DNA from 2 places in the Microtetraspora glauca genome. Region 1 is predicted to be linked to the other one. Evidence: riboswitches for the same ligand, from Rfam matches in the RefSeq annotation. Region 1 holds a riboswitch; the other holds the start of a gene.
What was found. Region 1 has a riboswitch for S-adenosylmethionine ahead of thrC (threonine synthase). Riboswitches for the same ligand answer to the same signal wherever they lie in the genome.

Region 1 (15,395 bases):
CGCAACCCGTGGCGCTCGGCGAGCGCGGCCAGTGACTCCGGCGCCCCGCCGCCCGCCTGGGCGTCCGCGACCGCGGAATCCGGCTGGCTCATGGGATGGACTCTATTGGATGGTGATGAGTAAGAGACCGGTGATGGTGATCCGTTGGCCTCTCGTGGACGTCGGCCGTGACCGTCGCGGGGAGCGGGGCCGCGGCTTGGTCAAAGGTAGCCCAGCGACTCGTGGTATGGGGACAACGGCACGGGTCCGATGTCATGGAGACGCCGATGCCCCATCAATCGCATCCTATGTGTACCTTATTGGGTGGTTTGGGCTTCGCATCGGCATTTAGCCCGACCTTGTTGGTATGCGTATGACGCCCCACCGACGCACGTGTGACCGAACTGCAATGCACCAGAGACTCGTCTGGTGTGCGGAGTGAGGGATGCTCGCGACGACTGGCAGGGCGTCAGCGGGCTTGACCATGTTTGCAAACGAGGGAACCTCACCACCATCCGAGGAACCCGCGCGAGTGAACGGGGCATGCCCGCCAATGCCCATCCTTAGAGGGAGGATCAATCCACTATGCGCGTAGCTAAGGGCGCACAGATCGCCGCGGGCACCGCGCTGCTTGCGCTTGGGGTCGCCGCGTGCGGCGGTGGCGGCAGCGGTTCCGGCGGCAGCGGCAGCGACGGCGGCACCAACCCCCGCGCGGCCGACGGCACCGTGTACATCCGGGGATGTGAGCCCCAGACCGGCTTCGTCCCGGGCAACATCAACGAGACCTGCGGCGGCACGATCAACCAGTTCGTGTACGACCAGCTGATCAAGTACAACACCGACACGGCCGCGCCCGAGCTGAGTCAGGCGGAGTCGATCGAGAGCCCGGACAACAAGGTCTGGACGATCAAGCTCAAGCCGGGGCTGAAGTGGAGTGACGGCACGCCGGTCACCGCCAAGAACTACGTTGACGCCTGGAACTACACCGCGTACACCCCGAACGCGCAGAACGGCGGCTGGTGGTTCGGCAGCGTCGAGGGTTACGGGGACGTCGCGACCGAGGACCCGGACGGCGCCGACGGGCCGAAGGAGGCTCCGAAGCCGGCCAAGGAGACCATGTCCGGTCTCGAGGTGATCGACGACCTCACCTTCAAGGTCACGCTGCAGGCCCCCGAGGCGGTGTTCCGCACCAAGCTGGGCTACACCACGTTCTCCCCGCTGCCCGACGCGTTCTTCAAGGACCCCAAGGCGTTCGCCGCCAACCCGGTCACGAACGGCCCCTTCAAGTTCGTGAAGTGGGACCACAACTCGCAGATCGTGGTCGAGGCCGTCGCGGACTACCCGGGCGCCGAGAAGCCCAAGGTCAAGAAGATCGTCTACAAGATGTACAAGGACGACGACGCGGCCTACGCGGACCTGGTGTCCAACAACCTCGACTTCACCGAGCTCGTCCCGCCGTCGGCCCTGGCCGGTGACAAGTGGAAGAGCGACCTCGGCGACCGCGCCATCGAGGGCCAGCAGGGCGTCATCCAGACGATGACCTTCCCGCTGTACGACAAGGAGTTCGGCGGCAACGCGGACTTCCGCAAGGCGCTGTCCCTGGCGATCGACCGGAAGACGATCACGGACAAGATCTTCAACAAGGGTCGTGTCCCGATCGACGGCTGGATCTCCCCGCTGGTCGAGGGCTACAAGACTCCGGGCGCGTGTGGCGAGTTCTGCACCTTCGACCCGGCCAAGGCCAAGGAGTACCTCGCCAAGGCCAAGGCCGCGGGCTACACCCCGCCGAAGGAGTACCCGATCTGGTACAACGGCGACTCCGCGCACAAGGAGTGGGTGGACGCCACCGCCAACAGCATCAACCAGGCCCTGGGCGCCGACGCCGGCTTCACGGTCGTGGGCAAGGCCACGCCGACCTTCGCCGAGTTCCGTGACCTGATCACGAACCGCAAGATGAAGGGCGCGTTCCGCACGGGCTGGCAGATGGACTACCCGAGCATCGAGAACTTCCTGAACCCGCTGTACAAGACGGGCGCGGGCTCGAACGACGGTGAGTTCAGCGACAAGGAACTCGACGCCAAGCTGAAGGAAGCCGACACCTCCACCGACCCGGCGCAGTCGATCCTCCACTACCAGGAGGCCGAGGCCATGCTGGTCAAGGAGATGAACGCCATCCCGCTGTGGTCGTACGGTCTGCAGGCAGGCACGTCCAAGTGGGTGACCGGTGTCAAGGTCACACCGTTCGGTGTGCTCGACCCGCTCTCCATCGCGATCAAGGAAGCGTAGGCTCGCCTCGCATGCGCCACGAGGCCGGTTCCAGACCGGGGCCGGCCTCGCTGGCTGTCTGACGGCGGATACGTAAAGTCACGGCTCCGCCACTGTCCAGCCCTCCCTTTCGGTCCTCCGCACTCATCCACCTGCGGCATTGTTGACCGGTAGGGATGCATGTACGACCTTTAGCGTCAGAGTGGAGGTGCGCATGGGCCGATATGCCATCCGGCGCCTGCTGCAACTCATCCCCGTGCTCCTAGGCACGACCTTCCTCATCAACTACATGGTGTGGCAGCTCCCCGGTGACCCGTTCGCCGCGCGCTGTGGTCAGCGAGCCTGCCCCGACTCATACATCTCCGCCATGCGCGCGCAGTTCGGCCTCGACCAGCCGATGCTCGTGCAGTACTGGCACTTCCTGAAGAACCTGCTGTCCGGCGACCTGGGTGTGAACTTCAACCAGGTGTCCGTGGCGTCGCAACTCGCCGACGCCTGGCCGATCACCATCCGGCTCGGCCTGATGGCCGTCGCCATCGAGGCGATCATCGGCATCGCGGCCGGCGTGCTGTCCGGTCTCAAGCGCGGCGGCTTCATCGACAACGTGATCACGATTTCCACGCTGTTCATGCTGTCGCTGCCGATCTTCGTCACCGGCTTCATCCTGCAGTGGCTGCTCGGCGTGCAGCTCCAGTGGATCAACCCCACGGTGTCCGACGCGGCGACCGTGGGTGAACTGCTGATCCCGGCGTTCGTGCTGGCCAGCCTCAACCTCGCGTTCACCGCCCGGCTCACCCGGACGAGCATCGTCGAGAACCGCCGGTCCGACTACGTCCGTACCGCGATCTCCAAGGGCATGACGAACCGCCGCGTGGTGGGCGTTCATCTCCTGCGCAACTCGTTGATCCCGGCACTGACCTTCCTCGGCACCGAGATCGGCTCGCTCATGTCGGGCGCGATCGTGACGGAGGGCATCTTCAACATCCACGGCATCGGTGGACTGCTCTTCACCGCGATCAACAACCACGACTTCACCATCGTGGTGCCCGTCGCGTCCCTGCTGGTTCTCGTCTATCTGCTCGCCAACCTGCTCGTCGACCTCCTCTACGGCGTGCTCGACCCGAGGATCCGTTATGAGTGAACCGACCGCCACGCAAGATCTGATCCAGGGAACGCCAGAGCCCTCGGCCGCCGCCGTCCCCAACTCGTCGGGGAAGCCGCGCAGCCTCTGGTACGACACCTGGGACATCCTGAAGCGCAGGAAGATCTTCTGGATCTCCTTCGTGATGCTCATCGTGTTCCTGGTGATGGCCGCGTTCCCGACGCTGTTCACCCACAAGGACCCCGAGTGGGCCACGCTCGCCAGAAGCATGGAGGGGCCGAGCGAGGACGCCTGGTTCGGCTTCGACCTGCAGGGCCGGGACGTGTTCGCGCGCACCATCTACGGCGCGCGCACCTCGATCATCGTGGGTGTGCTGGCCACGCTCGGCACCGTGGTGCTCGGCGGCATCGCCGGCGTCATCGCCGCGTACCAGGGGAAGTGGCTCGACTCGCTGCTCTCCCGCGTCGGCGAGATGTTCCTCGGCGTGCCGTACGTGCTCGGCGCGGTCATCATCCTCGGCTCGGTCGCCCCGGTGCAGTCCAACCCCGGTAAGACCATGATCATGACCGTTGTGATCATCGTGCTGGCCGTGCTCGGCTGGCCGGTGCTCATGCGCATCGCCCGGTCGTCGATCATCCAGGCCAAGCACCAGGACTACGTGCAGGCCGCCCGCGCGCTGGGCGCCGGCCCGTTCCGGATCATCTTCAAGCACCTGCTGCCGAACTCGCTCGCGCCGATCCTGGTGTACTCCACGATCACCATCGGCAGCTACATCGGCGCCGAGGCGACCCTGTCGCTCCTCGGCATCGGCCTGCGCACGCCGGTCATCTCGTGGGGCATCGCGATCGCCGACCACACCCGGTACATCCGGACCGGCGCGCACGCGATGTTCTTCCCGGCCGCGTTCCTGTCCCTCTGCGTGCTCACCTTCGTCATGCTCGGCGAGGCCGTACGCGACGCACTCGACCCCAAGCTTCGCTAGGAGGCACGAACAGTGATCGAAGTGCTTCCCGAGTCCGCGGGCAGCGGTACGCACGGCGGGGCTCTGCTGGAGGTCGACGACCTCCACGTGGAGTTCCGCACCAGGGCGGGCGTGGCCAAGGCGGTGAACGGCGTCACCTACAGCGTGAGCGCCGGGGAGACCCTGGCCGTGCTCGGCGAGTCGGGCTCCGGCAAGAGCGTGACCGCTCAGACGATCATGGGAATTCTCGACATGCCGCCGGGCAAGATCACCGGTGGTGAGATCCGCTTCCGCGGGACCGACCTGCTGAAGCTGCCCGAGGACGAGCGCAGGAAGGTTCGTGGCGAGGGCATCTCCATGATCTTCCAGGACGCGCTGTCCGCGCTCAACCCGGTTTTCCCGGTGGGCTGGCAGATCGCCGAGATGTTCCGCATCCACCGGGGCGCGTCCCGGGCCGACGCCAAGAAGAAGGCGATCGAGCTCATGGACCGGGTGCGCATCCCGGCCGCCAAGGAGCGGGTGAGCGACTACCCGCACCAGTTCTCCGGCGGCATGCGCCAGCGCATCATGATCGCGATGGCCATCGCGCTCGACCCCGAGGTGCTGATCGCCGACGAGCCGACCACCGCGCTGGACGTCACGGTGCAGGCCCAGATCATGGAGCTGCTGGCGGAGCTCCAGCGTGACAGCAACATGGGCCTGATCCTGATCACCCACGACCTCGGCGTGGTCGCCGACGTCGCGGACAAGATCGCCGTCATGTACGGCGGGCGGATCGTGGAGAACGCGCCGGTCCACGACCTCTACCGGAACCCGGCGCACCCGTACACGAAGGGCCTGCTGGAGTCGATCCCCCGGGTCGACCTCAAGGGGCAGGAGCTGTACGCGATCAAGGGCATGCCGCCCAACCTGCTCGACATGCCGTCGGGCTGTGCGTTCCACCCCCGCTGCCCGTACCGGCAGGAGACGTGCACGACCGACGTTCCCCCGCTGCACACGATCAGTGGTACGCGCGGCAGCGCCTGCCACTTCTGGAGGGAGGTTCTCGATGGCGACGCCCAGTGAGGTCGTTCTCGAAGTCCGCGATCTGGTCAAGCACTTCCCGCTGACCCAGGGCATCCTCTACAAGCGGCAGATCGGCGCGATCAAGGCCGTCGACGGCATCTCCTTCGACCTCCATCGGGGCGAGACGCTGGGCATCGTGGGGGAGTCGGGGTGTGGCAAGTCCACCCTGGCGAAGCTGCTCATGGCGCTCGAACGGCCCACCTCGGGCAAGGTGCTCGTGGGCGGCAAGGACATCGCCGCCGCCAGGGGGTCCGAGCTCAAGCACATGCGGCGCAACATCCAGATGGTGATGCAGGACCCGTACACCTCGCTGAACCCGCGGATGACCGTCGGCGACATCGTCGGCGAGCCGTACGAGATCCACTCGGAGGTCGTGCCGAAGGGCGACCGGCGTAAGCGGGTGCAGGAGCTGCTGGAGGTCGTGGGTCTCAACCCCGACCACATCAACCGGTACCCCCACCAGTTCTCCGGCGGCCAGCGGCAGCGCATCGGCATCGCCCGGGGGCTCGCCCTCCAGCCGGAGATCATCATCTGTGACGAGCCGGTCTCCGCGCTCGACGTGTCGATCCAGGCCCAGGTGATGAACCTGCTGGACGGGCTCCAGAAGGAGTTCAACCTCGCGTACATCTTCATCGCCCACGACCTGTCGGTGGTGCGCCACATCTCCGACCGCGTCGGCGTGATGTACCTGGGCAAGATGGTGGAGCTGGGCAAGGACACCGAGATCTACGACCGGCCGAGCCACCCGTACACCCAGGCGTTGCTCTCGGCCGTCCCGGTGCCCGACCCCGACGGACGCGAGCAGCGTGAGCGGATCATCCTGCAGGGCGACCCGCCCTCGCCGGCCAACCCGCCGTCGGGCTGCCGGTTCCGTACGCGCTGCTGGAAGGCGCAGGACATCTGCGCCGAGCAGGAGCCGCTGCTGGAGATCCGCGACAAGGCCGGGGACCACCCGAGTGCCTGCCACTTCGCCGAGGCCGCCGACGTCGTCCACGTGAACTGACGCCGGACCGGCACCGGACCGGCGTCGCCGGTCGAACGGGTCACATGCGCCCGGCCGCCTCAAGGGCGCGCCGGGCGCTCGCCATTCCGGCTCCGTACGCGTCGTCGCGCTCGCCGCGCGGGCGCGGGGTCGTGCCCCGCTGGAGCGCCCGCCGTACCTGGCGGGCCGACAGGTCGGGATAGCGGGAGCGGACCAGCGCCGCGACCCCGGCGACGAGGGCCGCGGCCGAACTCGTGCCGTCCGCCATCACGTACGAGCCGCGGCCCTCGGCGCTGACGATCTCCGTGCCGGGGGCGACCAGGGACAGGTAGTCCTGCCGGTTGGAGAAGGAGGCGGGCCGCAGCGCCCGGTCCACCGCGCCCACCGCGATCACGCCCGGATAGGCGGCGGGATAGTTCCTCCTGTTCGCTCCGGCGCCGTCGTTGCCGGAGGAGGCGATCAACACGACCTGGCGGGACAGGGCGTACCGCACGGCCCTCTCCTCGGCGGCCGATCCCTGGTAGGACCCGCTGCCTCCGCCGAGCGACATGCTGATCACCTGCGCGCCGTGGTCCACGGCGTACCTGATGCCGCGGGCGACGGCGTCGCGGCAGATCGTGTTGCCCACGCCGAGCAGGTCGTCATCGTCCAGCGTGACCTTGATCGAGAGGATCCGCGCCTCGGGGGCCACACCGAGTATGCCGTGGGTGTCGTTCGGGCCGTGCCCGCGACCCGCGATCAGGGCCGCCATGGCGGTGCCGTGCTTTCCGGAGGGCGCGTGCGGCGTTTGCCGGGTCGTGCTCGTCCACGCGCCGCAGGAGCCGCCGGGGCTCGTCGTGGCTCCGGTGAGGTCGGGTCCACGGACGACCGCTCCCAAGAGGTCGGGATGCCGGTCGTCCACGCCCGTGTCGAGCACGGCGACGGTGACTCCCGCGCCACGGGTGGTCCGCCATGCCTTCCTGACGTCCAGAGCCTGGAGCGGCCACTGGCGCGCGCGGACCGCGGCGCCCACGTCCTCGGAAGGGACGGCCGTCGCTCCGGTGAGCAGGCAGGCGGCGAGCAAGATCGGTACGACGCAGAAGAGCATCGCCGACCTCATGCCGTGACGGGCCTCCTCCCCGGGACAGCGGGTCAGGGAGGGCCAATTCTCGCATGGGACCGTCGACCGGAGTTGATGTTTCGGTGAACGACCCCTTGCGGTCCGTTATGTCACGGCTGTCCCTTCTGTGATTGCAGCGACAGCCGTACGTGGGCGCCGGGAGGGAGCCCGAGCCGCTCGGAGGCGTCCCCGGAGTTGACCGCGAGCGCGATCAGCCCCGCCGAGTCGGTGAACGCGACCAGATCACCGGGCGGCACCGCCGCGAACGTCTCCCGGTACGGCACGGCGAGCTGCCGCCTGCCGAGCCACACGCCGAGGGTGTCGCCCCCGCGTACGCCCAGCACGGCCAGGTCCGCGGTGGTGATGGACAGCTGGACGTTGCCGTGGCGGTCCACCGAGAGCACCTCGCCCTCGACCGCGCCGTCCCGCACCCGGGACGTGGGAGCGGGCAGCGAGACCAGCCCGAGAACGTCGATCCGCGGGCCTACGTCGCCCGGCCGGTGTCCGGCGCAGAGGTGCGCCGCGACGGGCGCGAAGATGTCCCTCCCGGGAAACGTCGGCGAGACGGGCTTGAGGAACAGGTCCTCGTTGGCGATCTCGTACGCCGCCTCGGCGCCTCCCGCCGCGTGCACCGCCCAGGACAGCACGCCGTTGTCCGGCCCGAGGAACATCCGCCCGCCGGCCTCGATGGCGACCAGGCGGCGGTTGCCCCCCATGGCGGGGTCGATGGCCGCGATGTGCACACCGGGGGGCAGGTAGGGCAGGGTCTGCGCCAGGATGGCCGCGCCGCGCCGCACGTCGCCCTCGGGCACGAGGTGCGCGACGTCGATGATCCGGGCCTCCGGCGCTATTCCGATGATCACTCCGTGGCACGCGGCGACGAACCCGTCTTCCAGCCCGTAGTCGGTGAGGAGCGTGATAACTGAGGTCACACCTGGTGACACTACGTCCGGCTCTCCGCTCTGAACACCCCGGCGTTCCGCGACTACCATGAGGGCGGGCCACAAGCCCGGCTGAGGAGGAGAGCATGGATACTGCGCCGGTCGGCGGCGAAGGTCCCGCTCCCGAGAACGCCCCCCGACCTCAGGCACTCTCGGATCGCGATCGCCAGGTGCTCGCGTTCGAGCGTCAGTGGTGGCGCTACGCGGGAGCCAAGGAACAGGCCATCAGGGAGACCTTCGACATCTCCGCGACCCGTTATTACCAGATCCTCGGGGAGCTGATCGACAGGGTCGAGGCCATGGAGCACGACCCGATGCTGGTCAAGCGCCTGCGACGGATGCGGGCGACGCGTCGCCGTGATCGGGCCGCGCGCCGTTTCGGCCCGCGCCCTTGACTGTTTTGGGGGTATGTAGCCCGCTATGGGAGACGAGACGGCGCCCGTCGAGGCGCTGATCAGGACCGAGACGGGACGCGCCGGGCTTGCGGCGGTGCTCGACGACCCCTCCGGGGCCGTGATCGGCCTCGACTTCGACGGCACGCTGTCGCCCATCGTGCCCGACCCGGCGTCCGCCAGGATCCACCCCGAGGCGCCCGCCGCGCTCCTGCGGCTCGGCGAACTGGTGCGCGCGGTGGTCATCGTGACCGGCCGTCCGCCCCTCCAGGCGCTCGCCCTGGGCGAGGCGCCCGGCGGCCCGGCCCTCGCCGACGTACCCGGTCTGGTCGTCCTCGGCCACTACGGCCTGGAGCGGTGGGAGGGCGGGGACGTCACCGCGCCGCCTCCGCCGCCCGGCCTCGGCCGCGTACGCGCCGAGCTGCCCTCGATCACGCGGGCCTTCGACGGCGTCCTGATCGAGGACAAGGGCCGGGCGGTGGCCGTGCACACCCGCAGGGCTTCCGATCCCGAGGGCGCGCTGCTGGCGCTCGGAGAGCCGGTGGCGAAGCTGGCCGCCGCGTCCGGCCTCATCGTCGAGCCGGGACGGCTGGTCCTGGAGCTGCGGCCGCCCGGCATGGACAAGGGGCAGGCCCTGCGCGCGTTCCTCGCCGAACGGTCGGCCAGGTCCGTCATGTTCTTCGGCGACGATCTCGGCGACATCGCGGCCTTCGACGCGGTGGCGACCTCCGGCCTGCCGGGAGTGCGCGTGTGCAGCGGCTCCGCGGAGGTCACCCGGCTGGTCGAGCACGCCGACGCCGTCGTGGACGGCCCCGAGGGCGTCGTACGGCTCCTGCGCTCGCTGGCCGCGGCGATCTCCCCGGCCGGCGCCTGAACCCGCTACAGCCGGCCACAGGCGATTCCCGAAGGGCCCGGCCGGGCCACGGCATGCGCACGGAAGGGCGCGTGCGGTCTCCCGCAAGTCGTTTGCAACTTCACGACCATACGATTCCGCCATGATGAAGAAGACGATCATGGCTGCCGTGGCCGGCCTCGCCGTCCTGGCGACCCCGGCCGCCGCTTCCGCTTCCACCTCCGCTTCCGACACCAAGATCCTCCGGCTGCGTGCCGGACTGAACCTGACCGTTCCCAAGTCCTGGAAGGTCTACAAGATCAGCAAGGACTGGACCCGCGTGGTGACGGGTTCGTGCCCGACCGTCCACGACGAGATCTTCGGGTTCCGTGACTCCGGTTGCCGCAGCTTCTGGGTGCTGGGCCCGAGCGCGATCGAGATAGGGCACGAGGTGTTCCAGGCGTACACGCCGGAAGGCCCGTTCTACCCGGCCACCGACGTCGGCCCCTGCGTGTACGACGCGAAACTCTCGACCGGCCAGATGACGCTCGCGGCCAAGGGGCTGCACCAGATCGGCCCCGGGCACAAGGCGTACTACCGCGCCTGGTCGGCCAACTGCGTCAGCATGAACAGCGGCAAGGTGAAGGGCCACTTCACCCAGCGTGAGTGGTACCTGCCGAAGTCGAAGATCCTTTTCGTGGACCAGTGGAACACGCAGGGCCTCTCGACGGTCCTCAAGTACGCGACCTGGAGCTGATGATCCCGCCGACGGCGAGCCCGATCAGCGCGGGCACGAGCAGGAACGCGGCGTGGGTGCCGAACCCGTCGCCCAGGGCGCCGAGGACGAACGGCCCGGCGCCGGACCCCACGCCCGCCCAGATGGAGGCGGCGCCGGACGCCCGGTCCGGCCTGCCGCCGGAGGCGTCGATGATCCTGGCCAGCGCGAGCGGGAAGTGGACGGAGATGCCGAGCCCGCTGAGCGCGAGGCCGACGTAGCCGAGCGGCACCGAGGTGCCGGTCCAGAAGATCGCCCACCCGGCCAGGGTCACGGCCAGCGCGCCGAGAAGCACCGTCGACGAAGGGAGGCGCAGAGCCAGCCTGGCGCCGCCGAACCGGCCGACGGCCATCCCCATGAGCATCGCGGACAGCCCGGTCGCCGCGGCGGCCGCCGTGAGCCCGGTCCGCTGGGCCAACAGCTCGGCCGCCCACAGATTGAACGTGAACTCCAGTGCCACGCAGCACAGCAGCACCGCCCCGGCCACATGGAAGCGCCACCCGTACGGCGCCTTGGCGGGGCCGGAGACGGCGACCGCGGCCTGCTGCGGGTCGGGCACCCAGACCCTGCCCATCGTGAGCGCGAGGACGGCGGTGGCGACGATCGGGATGTAGAGCGCGGACCGCCAGCCGAGTGCCGACCCGGCGGCGAGGCTGAAGACGTATGAGGCCGCGATGCCCGCGCTCACCCCGACGGCGTTGGACTCGCTGATCGCGGCGGGCCCGGCGAGGCCGTGGTGGTCGCTCAGGACGGCCATCGACACGTAGAGGGCCATGGAGGCCGATCCGCTGGCGAGGAGGTAGCCGCTCAGCGTGAACGGAAGCGCGTGGCCGAGCGCGACGGTGAGCATGCCCGCGTTCATGCCGACAAGCCCGGCCCAGGTGATGGTGCGGCGGCCGAAGCGCCTGGTCAGTGCGGGCAGGGCGAGGCCGGTGACGATCGCTCCGACCGCCATCGCGGTGCCGTGCAGGCCAGCGACGGCCTGGGAGACGCCGAGTTCGGCGCGCAGGGTGGGAAGCGCGGCGGAGAGCGCGTAGAGGTACGTCGCGAAGGTCGCGAGCTGGAGGTAGATCAGCCAGGTCGGCCGGTCCCTGGTGAGCCTGGCGGCCGCGACGGTCGTGGTCAAGCTCGTCCCCCGTGCTGAAGCGCAAACTAGCGCAGACGCTATCACCGGACCTCATTCAGGAGAGATCACCCTGAGGTCAGACAGGCGTGCGAACGCGATGGTCCCCGCCGGTCCATCGGGCCGCGGCGGGACGCCGCGGCATGGTCAGGACAGTGCGGCGAGCTGCTCCGCGAGCCACCGCCGCGGAGGGAGCGCGGTGGCCGCGGCGCGCAACCGCGCGCACCGCTCCGCCCGCTCGTCCTCCGGCATGATCAGCGCCTCGTGCAGGGCGGCCGCCGTACCCGAGACGTCGAAGGGGTTGACCAGCAGGGAGTCCGCTCCGAGTTCCGTGGCGGCGCCCGCCTCGCGGGAGAGCACGAGCGCGCACCGGGGCGAGAGGATCGGCCCCTCCTTGGCGACGAGGTTCATGCCGTCGCGTATCGGGTTGACCAGCAGCACGTCGGCCAGCCGGTACGCCGCGAGGGAGCGGGGATAGTCGTCGTGCACGTTGAGGATGAGCGGGTCCCACTCCTCGGTGGCGTAGGCGTCCTCGATCTCCTTGGCGCACCGCTGCACCGCCGCCGTGTACTCACGGTATTCGGGCAGGTCGTGCCGCGACGGGTAGGCGAAGGCGAGGTGGACCACCCTGCCGTGCCACTCGGGGTGGTCGGCCAGGAACTCCCGGTAGGCCATCAGGCCGCGGACGATGTTCTTGGACAGCTCGGTCCGGTCGATGCGGACGATCAGCCGCCGGTCGCCGACCTGCTCCTTGAGCGCGGTCATGCGCGCCTCGACGTCCGGCTCGGCGGCCCTGGCGCGGAGGGCGTCCCCGTCCACTCCGAGCCCGTGTACGCCGACGCGGGTGGTCCTGCCCTCGTAGGTGACCGTACGGCCGGCCCGGTCGACCCGCGCCCCCAGGATGGCGGCGCAGCAGTCCATGAACGCGGCGGCCCAGCGGGACGTGAGGAACCCGGCGTGGTCCGCGCCGAGGATGCCCGACAGCACCTCGGCGGCGACGTCGTCGGGCAGGAGCGAGAAGTACTCGGGCGGGGCCCAGGGCGTGTGCGAGAAGTGCGCGATCCGCACGTCGGGCCGCTCGACCCGCAGCATGGCCGGAGCCAGGGTGAGGTGGTAGTCCTGGATCATCACCTTGGCGCCGTGCGCGGCCTCCTCGGCGAGCGCGAGCGCGAACGCCCCGTTGTACTCCTGGTAGGACGCCCACTCGCGGCGGAAGCGCGTGTCGAAGTGCGGCATGGTCGGGGTGTTGTAGAGCAGATGGTTGACGAACCACAGGGTCGAGTTGGCGACCGCGTTGTAGGCCCGATGGAAGGTCGCCGGAGGGATGTCGAGCATCCGCAGCCGTCCCGTGTCGTAGCCCGCCTGGTCCAGCCGGCCGCCCGGCGCGAGCCGTGCGGCACTGCGGTCGCCGTCGGAGAGGGCCGCGCAGACCCAGAGCATGTCGGAGTCCTTGAACGCCTCGGACAGCCCGGAGACGAGGCCGCCGCCGCCGCGCCGCATGGTGAGCGCGCCGTCGTCGGACAGGGTGAACGAGACCGGCCCCCGATTGGAGGCGATCAGCACGTTGCTGCTCATGATCCGGCTCCCGTTACTGTGAGGGCGCGCATTCCGGAAGAGTAATAAATCCTGACCGTCGCCAATAGGATGTCAGGGAACCGCGGGTGCCCCGGCGAGGCGGGATGAGATCAGAGATGGCACTGGACGAGACGACCGAGGAACTGGCCCGATCGGCCGCCCAGGGCGATCATCGCTCTCTCGGCGAGCTGTTGCGCATGATCGAGCCGCACGTGCTGCGGCACTGTGAACGGCTGCTGCCCTACCGGCAGGACGCCGAGGAGGCGGCCCAGGACACCCTCCTCGCGGTCGCGCGCAACATCGGCAGGTTCGAGGGGCGGGCCAAGTTCAGCACCTGGCTGCACATCGTGACCGCCAACTGCGCCCGCACCACCTACCGGTCGCTGAAGCGCCGGGCGTCCGAGCAGGCGGAGGAGCTGCCCGAGCAGCGTCCCGACCCGCGCCGGGTCAGCGTCATCGCCGGATCGCGGCTCGACCTGCTGGACGCGATGGAGGCGTTGGAGGCGGAGAAGCCCGACCTCGCCCAGGCGCTGGTGCTGCGCGACATCTGCCAGCTGGATTACACCGAGGTGGCCGATCAGCTGGGCATCCCGCTCGGCACCGCCAAGTCGCGCATCCATCAGGCGCGCAAGTACGTGCAGACGGCCCTGGGCGAGGCATACGGCTGATCGTCTTACCTGGCAATGCGATTTCATCTCGAATAATGAGACGTCGGATCGGACACCTGGGACGACAAGGTACAGTGCTAGGGAGTGTCCCGCCGATGATCTTTGGGATACGCCCTGCGGCATGCCCGTCAGGGAACAACTGAATATTGCTCATCCAGAGGGGTGGAGGGACCGGCCCTGCGAAGCCCCGGCAACCCTCCCGGTGCCCGTACTCGTGACCACGAGGCCGGCCGGGACAGGTGCCAATTCCGGCTCGTGACCAGGGTGGCCACGAGCGAAGATGAGGGAAAGGCCTCGCTTCATGGCGCTCGCAAGCACTGCAAACTCCGCTCTCGACTTCGGCCCCGCCTCGGCTCTGTCCTGCCGTGAGTGCGGCACCCGCTATGACCTCGGCCCGATCTTCGCGTGTATCGAGTGTTTCGGGCCACTCGAGGTGGCGTACGACTTCGGTCCGGTGACCCGCGAGGAGATCGCGGCCGGTCCGACCAACATCTGGCGGTACAGCAAGCTCCTCCCCGTGCCCGGGAACGTCGAGACCCGGCCCAACCTCCAGCCCGGCTGGACCAAGCTGGTCAAGGCCGACAACCTGGCCGGAGAGCTGGGCCTCCGCTCGCTGTACATCAAGGACGACTCGGGCAACCCCACCCACTCCTTCAAGGACCGCGTGGTGGCGATCGCTCTGGAGGCCGCGCGGAACTTCGGCTTCCACACGCTGTCCTGCTCCTCCACGGGCAACCTCGCCGGAGCGGTCGGCGCGGCCGCCGCCCGCGCGGGGCTCGACTCGTGCGTGTTCATCCCTTCCAACCTCGAAGAGGCCAAGATCACCATGGCCTCGGTGTACGGCGGCCGCCTGGTCGCGATCGACGGCACCTACGACGAGGTCAACCGGTTCTGCTCCGAGCTCATCGGTGACGAGCTGGGCGAGAAGTGGGGCTTCGTCAACGTCAACCTCCGCCCGTACTACGCCGAGGGCTCCAAGACGCTGGCCTATGAGATCGCCGAGCAGCTCGGCTGGCGGATCCCCGACCAGATCGTCATCCCGGTGGCCTCCGGCTCCCAGCTCACCAAGATCGACAAGGGTTTCCGCGAGCTGATCAAGCTGGGTCTGGTCGAGGACAAGCCGTACAAGATCTTCGGTGCGCAGGCCGAGGGCTGCTCGCCGGTCTCCAGTGCGTACAAGGCGGGTCATGACGTGGTCCAGCCGGTCAAGCCGGACACGATCGCCAAGTCGCTGGCGATCGGGAACCCGGCCGACGGGCCGTACGTGCTGGACATCGCGCGGCGCACCGGCGGCGCGGTGGAGGACGTGAACGACCGCGAGGTGGTCGACGCGATCCGGCTGCTCGCCCGGACCGAGGGCATCTTCGCCGAGACGGCGGGCGGGGTGACCGTCGGCGTGCTGCGCAAGCTCACCGAGAGCGGCGCGCTCGACCCGGAGGCCGAGACGGTCGTGCTCAACACCGGAGACGGCCTGAAGACCCTGGACGCCGTCGCGGCCGAGGCCCGGCCCGCGGCCGTCATCCGCCCCTCTCTCGCGGCATTCCGTACGGCTTTCGCCAACTGACCGCGTTTACCAACGAAGCAACGAAAGCGAGCGAAAAATGAGCGTTTCTGTACGGATTCCGACGATTCTTCG
Region 2 (15,395 bases), on a different contig from region 1:
TGGTGCTCCTCGCCCACGGAGGCGAACGTGGCCGGGTCCACCAGAGCCAGGTAGTCCAGCAGCAGCGGCGGGGACAACCGCGCCGCTTCGTCCAGTACGGCTCTCGCCGCGTCCAACACCCGGGCCGGGGTCGTCTGGGCGGCGCCGGCGCGCAACGCCCTGGACAGGTGGAGCGCGGTGCCCCGGTCGGCGTGCGAGAGGTAGCGGTTGCGGCTGGACAGGGCCAGCCCGTCCGCTTCCCGGACCGTCGGCGCGCCGACGATCGAGACGGGCACGTTGAGGTCGCGCGCCATGCGGCGGATGAGCGCGAGCTGCTGCGCGTCCTTCTGCCCGAAGATCGCCACATCGGGCTGGACCAGGTTGAACAGCTTCAGCACGACGGTCAGCATGCCGTCGAAGTGGCCGGGGCGGAACGCGCCCTCGACCGTGGCGCCCATCGCCCCGGCGGACACCCCCACCTGGTGGCCTTCGGGGTACATCTCCTCGACCGACGGCGCGAAGACGACCCGGACGCCCTCTTCCGCGCACACCTCGAGGTCGGCGTCGAGCGTACGCGGATAGCGCGAGAAGTCCTCGGCCGGGCCGAACTGCAGGGGGTTGACGAAGATGCTCACCGCCACGTGCTCGGCGTGCTCGTGGGCCAGCCTGATCAACGAGCGGTGCCCGGGGTGCAGGGCCCCCATCGTGGGGACCAGCGCGAGCCTGCCGGGGCCGATCGCTTCCCTCGCCTTGGCGAGCTCGGTGCGGTCACCCGCGACGATCACGTCCATATGTTCCCTCCCAGCGCGTCCAGGAGGCGCTCCGCGGTCTCGGGCTTGAGCAGCCCGGCGGCGAGCGCCCGGTCCGCGGTGAGCCTAGCGAGGGCGACGTAGGCGTCCGCCGCTTCGGGTGCCGCGAGGATCAAGGCGTCCACGTGTTTGCGCACGGTGCCGGCGTCGCCGCGGACGACAGGACCGGTCAACCCGGAGATGCCGAGGCGCAGCACGTTGTCCAGCGCGGCCCCGAGCAGCGGGCCCAGCATCCGGCCGGGCTGCTCGACGCCGATCTTGCTCAGCAGCTCCTGCGACTCGGCGATCAGGGTGACCATGTGGTTGGCGGCCCCGGCGATGGCGGCGTGGTAGAGCGCGCGGTCCTGGTCGGCGATCCAGACCGGCTCCGCCCCCATCTCGATGACGAGCGCCTCGGCGACCGGGCGCAGCATCACCGGGGCGGTCACGCCGAACGACGCGCCGGTGAGCCGGGACAGGTCGTCCTCCCTGCCGGTGAACGTCATGACCGGGTGCAGCGCCAGAGGCAGCGCCCCGGCCTCCGCCGCCGGTTCGAGCACGGCGAGGCCGTACGCGCCGCTGGCGTGGACCAGGAGCTTGCCGCGCAGGTCGGCCCCGGTCGCGGCCAGGCCGGAGACCAGGCCGGGCAGCACGTCGTCCGGCACGGTGAGCAGCACCAGGTCGGACTTCCCGATCACGTCTTCCGGCCGGCTCAGCTCGACGCCGAGCCGCTCGATCGCCCGCCGCCTGGACGAGTCGGAGACCCCGCTGGCGGCCACCACCCTGTGGCCGGCCTGGGCGAGCGCCGCTCCGAGAACCGAGCCGACGCGACCCGCGCCGAGCACCCCCACGGCTAGCCGCGCGGGGCGGTCACCTGTATCCATGACGCCTCCCTTCGGCCCAGCGTAACGGCGGCGGGCATCGCTCCGCCGCCGCTACTCGACAGGCGGGATCTTGCCCTGATCGGAGGCCGTCTAATACCGCCGCCGTTCCTCGGTAACGTCGGTCGATGTGTGGGTCACCTGGCGGGAAGCGACACGGCGGGCACTGTACGGCGACGGCGGCTTCTACCTGAGAGAACGGCCGGTCCGGCACTTCCGCACGTCGGTGCACGCGTCACCGGCCTTCGCCGAGGCGGTGCTGCGCCTCCTCGGCGAGGTCGACGCCGCGCTCGGGCGGCCTCCGGTCCTCGACCTGGTCGACATGGGCGCGGGGGACGGCGTGCTCGCCGTGTCCGTGCTGGAACTCGCCCCGCCCGAGCTCGCGGACCGGCTGCGCGTCACCGCGGTCGATCTGTCGTCGCGGCCGGAAGATGTGGACGAGCGCGTGGCATGGGTGCCGGCCGTACCGGACGAGGTCCATGGGCTGATCTTCGCCAACGAGTGGCTCGACAACGTGCCGGTGGACGTCGTGGAGCGGACTCCCAGCGGGCCGCGGCTGCTCCTGGTGGACCCCGCGACCGGCGAGGAACGTCCGGGACCGGCCCCGGACGAGCGGGATCTCGCCTGGCTGGAGCGGTGGTGGCCGCTGCGGGCCGTGGGCGACCGCGCCGAGATCGGCCGTCCCCGCGACGAGGCCTGGGCGTCGCTGATCGTACGGCTCGCGCGCGGCACCGCGGTCGCCGTGGATTATGCACACCCTGTGGACGACCGGCCGGGCGCCGGGAGCCTCGTGGGCTACCGGAACGGCGCGGCCGTACCTCCCGTGCCGGACGGGTCGTGCGACATCACGGCGCACGTGGCCCTGGACGCCTGCGCCGCGGCGGGCGAGCGGGCGGGCGCGCGGGACACGACGCTGACGACGCAGCGGGAGGCTCTGCGGCGGCTGGGCGTCGGCGGAGCCCGGCCGCCGCTCGCTCTCGCGCACGCCGACCCGCGCGGCTACCTCAGGGCCCTGGGGCGTGCCTCGGAGGAGGCCGAGCTGATCGATCCGGCCGGGCTCGGGAGGTTCGGCTGGCTCAGCCAGTCACGGTGACCCGCAGCGACTCCAGGCCGCGGATGATGTAACCCGGCTTCCAGACGGGCTCCTCGACGAGTTCCAGCTTCGGGGCGGCGTCGAGCAGCGCGGTGAAGGACTCCACCAGCTCGACCCGCGCGAGCGGGGCACCGAGGCAGAAGTGGATGCCCGCGCCGAAGGAGATGTGCGGGTTGTCCACACGCCCGATGTCCAGGCGGTCCGGGTCGGGGAAGACCTCCGGATCGCGGTTGGCCGAGCCGAAGAGCAGCCCGATCTCCACACCGCGGGGGATCGTCACCCCGCCGACCTCGATGTCCTCGAGGACCCAGCGCTCGAACATCTGCAGCGGGGTGTCCCACCGCAGCAGTTCCTCGATGGCCGTGGGCATCAGCGTGCGGTCGTTCCTGAGCCGCTCCAGCTCGGCCGGGTTGCGGAACAGCGACCACCAGCCGTTGCCGGTGACGTTCACGGTGGCCTCGTGGCCGGCGTTGAGCAGCAGCACGCAGGTGCCGATCAGCTCGTCCTCGGTCAGCCGGTCACCGTCGTCCACGACCTGCGCGAGGGCGGAGATGAGGTCGTCTCCCGGCTGGTCCTTACGAGATCTGGCCAGCTCGCGTAGGTATTCGGCGAACTCCGCCGCCGCCCGCACGGCCGTGTGCTGCGCATCGAGCGAGGGGTTGAGCTCGTACATGCCGCAGATGTCGGCGGACCACGGGCGCAGCAGGTGCCGGTCGGCCTCGGGCACGCCCAACATTTCGGCGATCACGGTCACCGGGAGCGGCTCGGCCACCTCGGCGAGCAGGTCGCCGCCGCCGCGCTCGACCAGCCCGTCGGCCAGCTCCCTGGCGATCCTGCGCACGCGGGGGCGGAGCGACTCCACCATCCGAGGCGTGAACGCCTTGGACACCAGGCGGCGCAGGCGGGTGTGGACGGGCGGCTCGACGTCGAGCATGCCGGCCCTGACCACCCTCCAGAAGGGTTCCTGGAACTCCGGCTCGGGTTCCCTGCCGAATGCCTCGTGCGAGGCCGTGTGGAGGTAGGAGCGGCCCAGCCGCCGATCGCGCAGCAGCGCGTTCACGTCGGCGTGACGGGCGATCAGCCACTGGCCGGTCGGCTCGAAGAAACTGACCGGGTCGTTCTCCCGCAGATCGGCGTAGACGCCGTACGGGTGGGCCACGAACTCGGGATTCCAAGGATCAAACTTCACAAACCAACCATACGAAGCATTTTGCCTGGTCGCATCACCTGAACCACCAGTACGGACATCACATTTCGGGCAACTGACGGCTTGCGGCGCCGGGGAGGGAGTGGGCTATAGTGCCGCACAGGTCATGAGTGCCAGCGCACAGCCCCGGCTTGCTGGCCGGCAACCCTCGCGTCCGCGGCGGGGTGCCCCGGGTGAGGACCAGGTCCGGCGCGAGGCGCGCCGGGCAAGCGCGGGCTCCGCCGGTATGACGCCATGGCCGGGGTCCCTGACCTCAGGAGGCCGTCGTGTCCGTTCTCTCGCTGTCCACCCTCTCCCCCGCCGCCGCCCACGAACGGCCGATCCCCGCCGTCCTGGGCGCCGACCTCGAGGTGCCGGTCAAGGGCGGGCGGCTGGTGCCGTACGCGAACCTGGACTACGCGGCGAGCGCGCCCTGTCTGGAGCCGGTGAGCGCCGCCGTCACCGCGGCGCTGCCGGCCTACTCCAGCGTGCACCGCGGCGCCGGATACGCCTCCCAGCTCACGACGGCCCGGTACGAGCAGGCGAGGCACACCGTCCGGGCGTTCGTGGGCGCCCGCACGGACGACGCGGTGGTCTTCACCCGCAACACGACCGACGCGATGAACCTGCTGGCCCGCAGCCTGCCCGAGGGCACCACCACCGTCGTGTTCGACACCGAGCACCACGCCTCGCTGCTGCCCTGGCCCGACGCCGTACGGCTCGCGCCCCCGGCCTTCCCCGGCGAGGCGATCAGGGCCGTGGACGAGACGCTGGCCGGGATCGAGGGACCGGCCCTCCTGGTCGTCACGGCCGCCTCCAACGTGACCGGCGAGCTGTGGCCGATCGCGGGGCTCGCGCACGTGGCGCACCGGCATGGCGCCCGCGTCGTCGTGGACGCCGCCCAGCTCGTCCCGCACCGGCGGCTCAACCTGGCCGCGCTCGACCTCGACTACGTGGCGTTCTCCGGGCACAAGCTGTACGCGCCGTTCGGCGCCGGAGCCCTCGTCGGGCGGGCCGACTGGCTCGCGGGGGCCGCGCCGTACCTGCTGGGCGGCGGCGCGGTGACCTCGGTCGGCGCGGACGGCGAGGAGACGTCGTGGAGCGACGACCCCGAGGTGCGCCACGAGGCCGGGACCCCGAACGTGCTGGGGGCGATCGCCCTCGCCGCGGCCTGCGACGCGCTGGCCGCGACCGGCTGGACGGCCCTGGTCCGCGAGGAGGAGCGGCTGGTGGCCCGCCTGCGCGCGGGGATCGCCGGGATCGAGGGCGTGCGCGAGCTGTCCCTCTGGGGGCCGGACCACCCCAGGGTCGGCATCGTGTCGTTCACCGTGGACGGCCTGACGGCCCGTGAGGTCGCCGAATCCCTGTCGGCGGACCACGGCATCGGCGTCCGGGACGGCAAGTTCTGCGCGCACCCGTTCGTACGGCACCTGCTCGGGACGTCCGACGGCGGCTGCCAGGACGGCACGGCCAGCGCCGTACGCGCGTCGATCGGGATCGGCACGACCGAGGAGCACGTGGACCGGCTGATCGGCGCTCTGCGGGACCTGGCCACAACCGGGGCGGGCATTTCGTCCTGAACCACCCACCGGCGTGGGAGCATGGCCGTATGACAGGAGAGCCTCGGGCCGAGGGGGCGTTCCGGGAACGCGTCGTGGGCATCGGGTCGGGCGCGGGAGCGGTGGCGCCCCGGGAACTGGCCACCGAGGACATGGTCCTCAACATCGGACCGCAGCACCCGTCGACGCACGGCGTGCTGCGGCTGCGACTCACCCTGGACGCCGAGCGCATCGTCAGCGCCGAGCCGATCATCGGCTACATGCACCGGGGCGCCGAGAAGCTGTTCGAGGTGCGCGACTACCGCCAGATCATCGTCCTGGCGAACCGGCACGACTGGCTGTCGGCCTTCGCCAACGAGCTGGGCGTCGTGATCGCGGTCGAGCGGATGCTCGGCATGGAGGTCCCGCGACGTGCGGTGTGGGCGCGCACGCTGCTGGCCGAGCTCAACCGGGTGCTCAACCATCTGATGTTCCTCGGGTCCTACCCCCTGGAGCTGGGCGCGATCACCCCGGTCTTCTACGCGTTCCGCGAGCGGGAGACCCTGCAGCACGTCATGGAGGAGATCTCCGGCGGCCGGATGCACTACATGTTCAACCGCGTCGGCGGCCTCAAGGAGGATCTGCCGCTCGGCTGGCTCGACCGCGTGGGGCAGGCCGTCGCCGACGTACGGCGCCGCCTCCCCGACATCGAGAACCTTGTCTCCGGCAACGAGATCTTCCTCGCCCGGACCAGGGGCGTCGGGGTGCTGCCCCGCGAGACGATCATGCAGTACGGCGTGAGCGGCCCGATCGCCCGCGCCTCCGGAGTCGACTTCGATCTGCGCAGGGACGAGCCCTACCTCGCATACGGCGAGCTGCCGGTGAGGGTGGTGACCCGGACAGAAGGCGACTGCCACGCCCGGTTCGAGGTGCTGCTCGACCAGGTCAAGGCCTCCCTCGACCTGGCGGACGCCTGCCTTGACCGGCTGCGGGAGCTCCCCCCGGGACCGATCAACCAGCGACTGCCGAAGATCCTCAAGGCCCCCGAGGGCCACACGTACGCCTGGACGGAGAGCCCGCTCGGCATCAACGGGTACTACCTCGTGTCCCGGGGCGAGAAGACCCCCTGGCGGTTGAAGCTGCGCAGCGCGTCGTTCAACAACGTCCAGGTGCTACGGGAGATCCTGCCGGGGCATCTGGTCGCCGACATGATCGCCATTCTCGGTTCGATGTTCTTCGTCGTCGGGGACATCGACAAATAGCGGTTACTTGCGCTCCTCCGGCTTGCCCGGCACCCGGCAGCAGTGCTCAAGGAAAAGCGCCGCGCAGATCAGCACGACGCACGAGGCGAACGAGCCGCCCGCGACGAACGCGTCCTGCCGCGGCTGGGGCAGGTCGAGCAGGTTGAGCACGTGGAGCACGAAACCCGCGAAGACGCCCCCGAACACCGCGCCCGCGTGCGCCGTGGCCTTCGCCAGGGCGGCGAGCCGGGCGACCGCCAGCGGCTCGGCCGGCTTGGTGCCCGGCTTGCGGCGGATCCTGGCCCGGGTCAGCCACCCGGTGTACGCCTCACCGATGGCCAGCAGCAGCAGGGTCGGGATCGCGCTCCACGGCACGGTCGGCAGCTGGGAATAGGTCTTCTGCAGCAGGCCCCAGGTGAGCAGCGCGAACACCACCACCAGGCCGACCAGCACGCCGGGGTTGCTGGGCTTCACGCAGGCTCCTCTTGCGACATCAGGCGGGGGGCTCCAGGGACAGGTCGTCGCGCAGCCGTACACCGGCCTGGTCCAGCCCGGCGAGCAGGTCGGCCACGGCGCCGTGCCCGGTGAGCGTCGCCTCCGGATCGGCCCGCAGCCACGGGACCAGCACGAACGCCCGCTCATGCGCCCGGGGGTGCGGGAGCGTGAGCTCGGGATCGGCCGACACGACGTCGTCCACCATGATCAGATCCACGTCGAGAGTCCGCGGCCCCCAGCGCTCCACGCGCACCCGGCCGAAGGCGTTCTCGATGCTCTGGGCGCGTTCGAGGAGCGCCCACGCGTCCAGCATGGACTCGGCCACGACGACGGCGTTGAGGTAGGGGTCCTGCTCAGGCCCGCCCACGGGGTCGGTCTCGTACACGGGGGAGACGGCGACGAACGTCAGTCCCGGAGCGTCGAAGAGGGCGTCGATCGCGCCCTGGAGATTCTCCATCCGGCGACCGAGATTGCTGCCGAGCGCGAGCACGACCCTCATTCGCGACCCCTTCTGATGGTCACCACCACGTCGTCGAACGGCAGCGGAATGGGCGCGGCCGGCTTGTGCACGCTGACCTCCACCTCGTCTACCAGGTCGTACGCCAGGCAGACGGAGGCGAGCCGGTCGGCGAGCGTCTCGATGAGGTTGACCGGCTCGCCCCCGACCGTCTCCACCAGGCGCACGGCCAGCGCGCCGTAGTCGACGGTCTTGGTCAGGTCGTCTCCCCCGGCGGCGGGCGCGGTGTCGAGGAACAACGTCACGTCGACCACGAACTCCTGGCCGAGCTCCCGCTCCGCGGGCAGGCAGCCGTGCCGCCCCCGCGCGCGCAGCCCCACCAGGCGAACGCTGTCACTCCGGCCGCTCACTCTTCCTCCTCCTCGTCCTCGCTCTGCAGGACGGGGGACCCGTGGTACAACCACAGGCGCCAGCCGTCCGGGGTGCGGACGTACGTGCTGGTCGCGACCACCCGGCCCGCGGCGAACCCCGCCTCGTCGGTGTCCGCGGCGGTCAGGATGTTCTCCGCGCAGGTGAGCACGGCGACGTCGCCCAGCACCATGGTCCGCACGTCGGTCAGCACGAACTGGATGTACGGGGTGTTGGCCATGATCAGTGCCCACGAGCGGAGCACCTCGGACCGGCCGCTGAGCATGGGCCAACCGGGGTGGACGCACATCGCCACCCGGTCGCCCGCGTCCTCCGCCCAGATCTCGGACATCCGATCCAGGTCCGCGCTCTCGATCGCGTCGTAGAACTCCTGGTTGAGCTCCTCAACGTCCTTCATCGGCTGCCTTCCACGCCGCCGCGACGCGTACGGCGTCCGCGTTGGGTCCGACCTGGTGTACCCGGACGCACCAGGCGCCCTCCCGCGCGGCGAGCGCGGTGACCGCCAGCGTGGCGTCGTCACTGCGGTCGAAGGGGCGGGGCCTGCCCTCGGCGTCCGGCAGCAGGCGCCCGAGGAACCGTTTCCTCGACGCGCCGATCAGCACGGGATGGCCCATCTCGACCAGCTTGCGGGTCCCGGCCAGCAGCGCCCAGTTGTGCTCGGGATGCTTGGAGAACCCGAGCCCGGGGTCGATGACGATCTGCTCCTCGCGCACGCCCTCGCCGAGCACCGAGTCGACCCGCTTGCGTAGTTCCTCGGTCACCTCGGTGACGACGTCTCCGTACATCGCGCGGCTGTCCATGTCGTGGCTGTGGCCGCGCCAGTGCATCACGACGTACGGCACGCCGGTCGCCGCGACGACCCTGGGCATCGCCGGATCGGCCAGCCCGCCGCTCACGTCGTTGACGAGCATGGCACCGGCTTCCACGGCCGCCTCGGCGACCTCCGCGCGCATGGTGTCCACGCTGACCGTCACGCCCTCCTGGCGGAGGACGCGGATCACGGGCTCGACCCTGCGCAGTTCCTCTCCGAGGGAGACCCGGGCGGAACCGGGGCGGGTGGACTCGCCACCGACGTCGACGATGTCCGCGCCCTGGGCGACCAGTTCCAGCCCGTGGGCGATCGCGGCGTCCGCGTCGAACCACTGGCCGCCGTCGGAAAAGGAGTCGGGCGTCACGTTGACCACGCCCATGACCAGGCATCGCCCGGGATCGGGCATCCCGGGCACGTGGTGTGTGGTCATGCTGCCTCCTCGTCCGCGAGCCGGCGATGACCATTCGTCACTGTGTCTACTGGTTCGCTCGCTTCTCGCTCGCAGCCAAGCCTAGGCGCTCGGAGGTCGGGAACTGTATCCGGATCAGTTGCGCCCGAGGATGAGCGACATCGCCTCGGCCCGCGTGCTCTCGCAGGTGCGGAAGTCGCCCCTGACCGCGGAGGTGATGGTCTTCGCGCCCGGCTTGCGCACACCGCGCATGCTCATGCACATGTGCTCGGCCTCGATGACCACGATCACACCGCGTGGTTCGAGCACCCGCATCAGCCCGTCGGCGATCTGCGAGGTCATCCGCTCCTGAACCTGCGGCCGGCGGGCGTAGACGTCCACCAGCCGGGCCAGCTTGGACAGACCGGTGATCTGGCCCTTGGCGTTCGGCGTGTACCCGACGTGGGCCACGCCGTGGAAGGGCAGCAGGTGATGCTCGCAGGTCGACATGACCTCGATGTCCTTCACCAGCACCATCTCGTCGTGGTCGGCGTCGAACATCGTGGTCAGCGCGTCCTCCGGCCGCTGACCGAGTCCCGCGAACTGCTCCGTGTAGGCACGTGCGACCCGGGCCGGGGTGTCGCGCAGGCCGTCCCTGTCGGGATCCTCGCCGATGGCGAAGAGGATCTCCCGGACGGCCTTCTCGATCCGGCCCTGGTCCACGTAATGCGGCTCGACCGTCACGGTCAGGCCTCGTCCTTCTGCGGCGCCTGGTCGTTCATCCACGGAGCCGGGTTGCCGGCGGGCAGAGCCTGCCCGTTGCCGTTGGCCCGCTCCTTCGGAGTGATCACCGGCGGGCGGTCGGACGGGAGCCGCTTGCCGTACCCGGCGTACGAGGGACGCTTTTCCTTCGTCTCGACCGGAGCGAAGACCTGGAGCACCTGCTCGCGGGAGAGGGTCTCCTTCTCCATGAGCTCCAGCACGAGGTTGTCGAGCACGTCGCGGTACTGGACGAGGATCTCCCACGCCTGGTCGTGCGCGGACTCGATGAGCCGGCGGACCTCCTCGTCGATCGTGGAGGCGATCTGCTCGGAGTAGTCGCGCTCGTGGCCCATCTCACGCCCGAGGAAGACCTCGCCGTTGCCGCTGCCGAACTTGCGGGCGCCGAGCTTCTCGCTCATGCCGTACTCGGTGACCATGCGGCGGGCGATGGAGGTGGCCTTCTCGATGTCGTTGGAGGCACCCGTGGTGGGCTCGTGGAAGACGAGCTCCTCCGCGGTGCGGCCACCCAGCAGCATGGCGAGCTGGTCCATCATCTCTGACCTGGTCGCGAGGAACTTGTCCTCCATCGGCAGCGTCATCGTGTAACCGAGGGCGCGGCCGCGGGACAGGATCGTGATCTTGTGGACCGGGTCGGAGTTGGGCAGCGCGTGCGCGACCAGGGCGTGACCACCCTCGTGGTACGCGATGATCTTCTTTTCCTCGTCGGACATCACGCGGGACTTGCGCTCAGGACCGGCCATCACGCGGTCGATGGACTCCTCGAGGGTGTTCATCGAGATGAGCTTCTGGTCCTGCCGGGCGGTCAGCAGCGCCGCCTCGTTGATCACGTTGGCCAGGTCGGCTCCGGTGAAGCCGGGCGTACGCCGCGCGATGACGTCGAGGTCGACGTCCTGGGCGAACGGCTTGCCGCGGCCGTGGACGCGCAGGATGCCCTTGCGACCCTCCAGGTCCGGACGGTCGATGACGACCTGACGGTCGAAGCGGCCGGGGCGCAGCAGCGCCGGGTCGAGGATGTCGGGCCGGTTGGTGGCGGCGATGAGGATCACGCCGCCCTTCACGTCGAAGCCGTCCATCTCGACGAGGAGCTGGTTCAGCGTCTGCTCGCGCTCGTCGTGGCCACCGCCGAGACCCGCGCCGCGGTGACGGCCCACCGCGTCGATCTCGTCGATGAAGATGATCGCCGGAGCGTTGGCCTTCGCCTGCTCGAACAGGTCGCGGACACGCGAGGCGCCGACACCCACGAACATCTCGACGAAGTCGGAACCCGAGATCGAGTAGAACGGCACGCCGGCCTCACCGGCCACCGCCCTGGCGAGCAGGGTCTTGCCGGTTCCGGGCGGGCCGTACAGCAGGACGCCCTTGGGGATCTTGGCGCCGATCGCCTGGAACTTGGCCGGGGCCTGCAGGAACTCCTTGATCTCCTGGAGCTCCTCGATGGCCTCGTCGGCACCCGCGACGTCGGCGAACGTCGTCTTGGGAGTGTCCTTGGTGATCAGCTTCGCCCGCGACTTCCCGAAGTTCATGACGCGGGAGCCGCCGCCCTGCATCTGGTTCATGATGAACAGGAAGATCAGGACGATGATGATGATCGGCAGGAAGCTGACCAGCAGGCTGACCAGGAAGTTCTCCCTGGGGACCTCGACGGTCCAGCCCTTGGAGGGGTTGGCCTTCGCCAGCGCCTCAGTCAGCTGGACGCCCTGGCCCTGCACCCAGGGGGCCTGGATGCGGTCCACGGACTTGCCACCGACGTCGATCGGCTTCAGCAGCGTCAGCTCGGCGCGCTGGTCCTTGTCGACGACTTTGGCGCTCTTCACGTTGCCCTGCTGGATCTGCTGGACGACGGTAGAGGTGTCGGCGGTGGTGTAGTTGCCGTCCCCGTTGAACATCGTGGTGACGAGCAGGAGAAGCACGACGATGCCCAGGATCCACAGTAGTGGCCCACGTGTAAATCGCTTGAGATCCATCCGTTGCGGAACCCCGGCGGGCCCGTCCCTTCCTGACCAAGGCCTGGCCCCGGGCGGAACCCGGGTCGCGGCATCCCTCGCCGCTCCTACTGACTACCCGCAGGTAACCGAATGGCACCCGCAGATATCAGAAGGTACACCGGGCCGCCGCATGCGGTAACTGCATGAGCGGCTCCGGCTTTACCTTTCCAACGTACGTGACGCAATCCGTGTTCCCTACCAGGGAGCGGACCGCGGCCCGCACAAGAGGACTTCGCTCAGGGCTTACTCGCCGCCGTAGACATGTGGAGCGAGCGTGCCGATGAACGGCAGGTTGCGATACCGCTCCGCATAGTCGAGCCCGTAACCGATCACGAACTCGTTCGGAATGTCGAACCCGACATACTTCACATCAATTGGCACCTTGACCGCGTCCGGCTTACGGAGCAGCGCGCAGATCTCCAGCGAGGCCGGGTTGCGCGACTTCAAATTGTTCATCAGCCAGGAGAGCGTGAGACCGGAGTCGATGATGTCCTCGACCACGAGCACGTGACGGTCCGCGATGTCGGTGTCGAGGTCCTTCAGCACCCGCACCACCCCGGACGATCTGGTGCCCGCCCCGTATGAGGACACCGCCATCCAGTCCATCTGCACCGGGACGTGCAAAGCCCGGGCCAGGTCGGCCATGACCATGACCGCGCCCTTGAGGACGCCGACGATCAGCAGGTCCTTACCGTCGTAGTCGGCATCGATCTGGCCGGAGAGTTCCTTGATCTTGTCTTGGAGCTCGTGTTCCGGAATGAGGACGCTCAAGAGGTCCTTGCCCATGTCGGCTGCATCCACCTGCGGAATCCTTACGCGAGGTTGTTCGCTGTAGCGAATATCAGGGTGCCACAGCGCCGGACCGCTCCCACCCCCCCGGGTAGATCGACCCGCCTCTGCCCCCGCCATGCGCTGATCAGCCGCTCCACCTCGTCGATGTGCACCGCCGCGAGCGCGGACGCGGGCGCGCCCGCCTCCACCGCCGCCCGCTGGATGACCCGCCGCCGCACGGCTCCGGGGACCTTCTCCAGTACGGCGACGGCCAGCTCGACGCCGGATCCCGTACGCGACTCGGCGAGTACGGCGTCGGCCCACTCGTCCAGGGCGTCGGCGTCGTCCCGGCACAGGCGCGCGGTACGGGCGAGCGCCTCCGCCACACCCGGCCCGAGCGCGGCCGTAAGGACGGGCACGACGTCATGGCGGACCCGAACCCTGGTGTAGGCGGGGTCGATGTTGTGCGGGTCGTGCCACGGTTGGAGCCCCAGAGCCGCGCACGCCTCCTCGGTCCGCGCCCGGCTCAGGCCGAGCAACGGCCGACGATAGACGCCGGAGATCCCCGGCATGCCGGCGAGCGACCGGGTGCCGCTGCCGCGCGCCAGCCGCAACAACACGGTCTCCGCCTGGTCGTTCAGCGTGTGCCCCAGCAGCACGGCCGCGGCCTCCAGCCTCCGGGCCGCCTCCGAGAGCGCCGCGTAGCGGGCGTCGCGCGCGGCCGCCTCCGGCCCGCCCTCGGTGCCCACGGTGACGGGCAGGACCAGCGCGGGGTCGAGGCCGAGCGCGGGCGCGAGCCGTACGAGGTCGTGCGCGCGGGACGCCGAGCCCTGTTGCAGGCCGTGGTCGACGGTCAGCAGCCCGGCGCGCAGGCCCATGCGAGGGGCGGAGAAGCCGAGGGCCGCGGCGAGCGCGAGCGAGTCGGCGCCGCCGCTGCACGCGACCAGGACGAGCGCCCCCTGGGGCAGGTCCGCGAGCGACTGCCGTACGGCACGGCGCACGTCGGCGACAGCGGGATGGGGACCCATGAGGCCATTCTGTCCGCAGGCCGGCCGGACGTGGGAACCGTGTCCGCCCGGATCGGCCGACGCGGAGAACGCGCGACGGTCAGGACTCCGGCGCGGCCGTTCCCTGCTCCAGCGAGCGGTTGCCGAGGACGCGGCCCATCCACACCTGGGGATCCGCGATCTCCTCCCGGCTCGGCAGCGTGTCGGGAGACGTCCAGACCCGGTTGAAGCCGTCCATCCCGGCCTGCTCGACGACGGTGCGCACGAAGTGGGACCCCTCGGCGTACTGCTTCATCTTGAGCTCGATGCCGAGCAGGCGCCGGATGAGCTGGTCGGTGCGCGACCCGCCCTCCCTGCGGCGCTGGAACCTGGACCTGATCTCAGCCACCGACGGCACGACGGACGGGCCGACGGCGTCCATGACGTAGTCGCCGTGCCCCTCGACCAGGGTCATCACCGCGGTGACCCGGTCGAGCACGGCCTTCTGCTCCGGGGTCTGGATGGCCTCGATGAGGTTGCCGTCGCCTCCCCTGATGGCGTCGGCGACCGCGTCGGAGGCGGCGCGCAACCGTTCGAGCAGGGTCGTCAGGTCCATGTCGGAGGCGAGCAGGAAGTCGGTCATCTGGGTGCGCACGTATTCCCGGAGCCAGGGCACGCCGGTGAACTGCACGCGGTGAGTCTCCTCGTGGAGGCAGACCCAGAGACGGAAGTCACGCGCGTTGACTCCCATCTCGCGCTCGGTGTGCACGATGTTGGGCGCCACGAGGGTCAGCCTCCCCGCGGGCGCGTTGCCCTCGGGGTCCGGCGGGAGGAAGAGCTCGTACTGCCCCAGCACCCGGGACGCGAGGAACGCCAGCACGGCGCCCACTTCCACTCCGGTGATGCGGGAACCGACCGCGCCGACGATCGCGGGCACGCTCGACATCTTCTGGGTGAGCGGCTCGAAGACCACCCTGAACCCGTCGACGTTGGCGCGGATCCACCCGGGCCGGTCGACGACGGTCGCGGCCTCCGGCGGCGCCGAGTCGATGCGGGTGAACTCCCGTACGTGTCCTTCGGCCTCGCGGGACAGCCGCCTCAGCTCGGCGACCGCCTGTCTGGCCTCTTCCCGGCTCACCTGTGGCCCCGGGCGCACGAAGCGCACTCCGGTCGCGACGGCCAGATCCCAGTCGATCACCTGCATACTCACCACCGTACGTTCTCCCCCCTCGCCGCGCGCGCGAGGGGCGCGGCGGTGTGCTGAGGAGGAGTGAGCGGGGAGCGCGGCGGTCGCGCCGCGGGCGCGGCGAAACCGGTCAACTCTGGGAGACGATCGTGGCCAGGCGGTCGAGCGCGGCGACCGCCGCTCCGGGGTCGGGCACGTCGTCGGCCATGAAGGCGAAGGCGAGCAGCCGCCCGTCGGTGGTGTACGCGACTCCGGCGAGGGTGTTCACACCGTTGAGCGTGCCGGTCTTGGCGCGGACCAGCCCGGCGCCCGCCTCCGATCCCGATGTGTCGTACCGGTTGTGCAGGGTGCCGGTGTATCCGGCGATGGGCAGCCCGCTGATCAGTGAATGAAGGTCG

Region 2: it holds a riboswitch for S-adenosylmethionine, as region 1 does, so the genes downstream of both, AB0I59_RS39490 (aminotransferase class V-fold PLP-dependent enzyme) here and thrC (threonine synthase) in region 1, are expected to answer to the same signal.

What each region holds. Positions count from the first base shown of each region.
Region 1 is NZ_JBFALK010000004.1:15,285-30,679, forward strand. It holds gene AB0I59_RS09145 (ABC transporter permease) at 1-92, opposite strand, end outside; gene AB0I59_RS09150 (peptide ABC transporter substrate-binding protein) at 565-2,265, shown strand; gene AB0I59_RS09155 (ABC transporter permease) at 2,459-3,385, shown strand; gene AB0I59_RS09160 (ABC transporter permease) at 3,378-4,328, shown strand; gene AB0I59_RS09165 (ABC transporter ATP-binding protein) at 4,341-5,372, shown strand; gene AB0I59_RS09170 (ABC transporter ATP-binding protein) at 5,356-6,375, shown strand; gene AB0I59_RS09175 (S8 family serine peptidase) at 6,416-7,453, opposite strand; gene AB0I59_RS09180 (SAM hydrolase/SAM-dependent halogenase family protein) at 7,564-8,385, opposite strand; gene AB0I59_RS09185 (DUF3263 domain-containing protein) at 8,481-8,789, shown strand; gene otsB (trehalose-phosphatase) at 8,815-9,660, shown strand; gene AB0I59_RS09195 (hypothetical protein) at 9,782-10,375, shown strand; gene AB0I59_RS09200 (MFS transporter) at 10,353-11,519, opposite strand; gene AB0I59_RS09205 (alpha,alpha-trehalose-phosphate synthase (UDP-forming)) at 11,664-13,091, opposite strand; gene AB0I59_RS09210 (RNA polymerase sigma factor) at 13,208-13,759, shown strand; SAM riboswitch class I at 13,907-14,046, shown strand; gene thrC (threonine synthase) at 14,061-15,323, shown strand; gene AB0I59_RS09220 (MoaD/ThiS family protein) at 15,361-15,395, shown strand, end outside.
Region 2 is NZ_JBFALK010000034.1:10,862-26,256, reverse strand. It holds gene panC (pantoate--beta-alanine ligase) at 1-770, opposite strand, end outside; gene AB0I59_RS39505 (Rossmann-like and DUF2520 domain-containing protein) at 761-1,651, opposite strand; gene AB0I59_RS39500 (SAM-dependent methyltransferase) at 1,779-2,741, shown strand; gene AB0I59_RS39495 (cytochrome P450) at 2,725-3,930, opposite strand; SAM riboswitch class IV at 4,051-4,166, shown strand; gene AB0I59_RS39490 (aminotransferase class V-fold PLP-dependent enzyme) at 4,215-5,507, shown strand; gene AB0I59_RS39485 (NADH-quinone oxidoreductase subunit D) at 5,537-6,727, shown strand; gene AB0I59_RS39480 (DUF3180 domain-containing protein) at 6,731-7,180, opposite strand; gene folK (2-amino-4-hydroxy-6-hydroxymethyldihydropteridine diphosphokinase) at 7,200-7,700, opposite strand; gene folB (dihydroneopterin aldolase) at 7,697-8,068, opposite strand; gene AB0I59_RS39465 (nuclear transport factor 2 family protein) at 8,065-8,484, opposite strand; gene folP (dihydropteroate synthase) at 8,471-9,328, opposite strand; gene folE (GTP cyclohydrolase I FolE) at 9,443-10,030, opposite strand; gene ftsH (ATP-dependent zinc metalloprotease FtsH) at 10,033-12,033, opposite strand; gene hpt (hypoxanthine phosphoribosyltransferase) at 12,298-12,855, opposite strand; gene tilS (tRNA lysidine(34) synthetase TilS) at 12,867-13,853, opposite strand; gene AB0I59_RS39435 (zinc-dependent metalloprotease) at 13,933-15,015, opposite strand; gene dacB (D-alanyl-D-alanine carboxypeptidase/D-alanyl-D-alanine endopeptidase) at 15,128-15,395, opposite strand, start outside.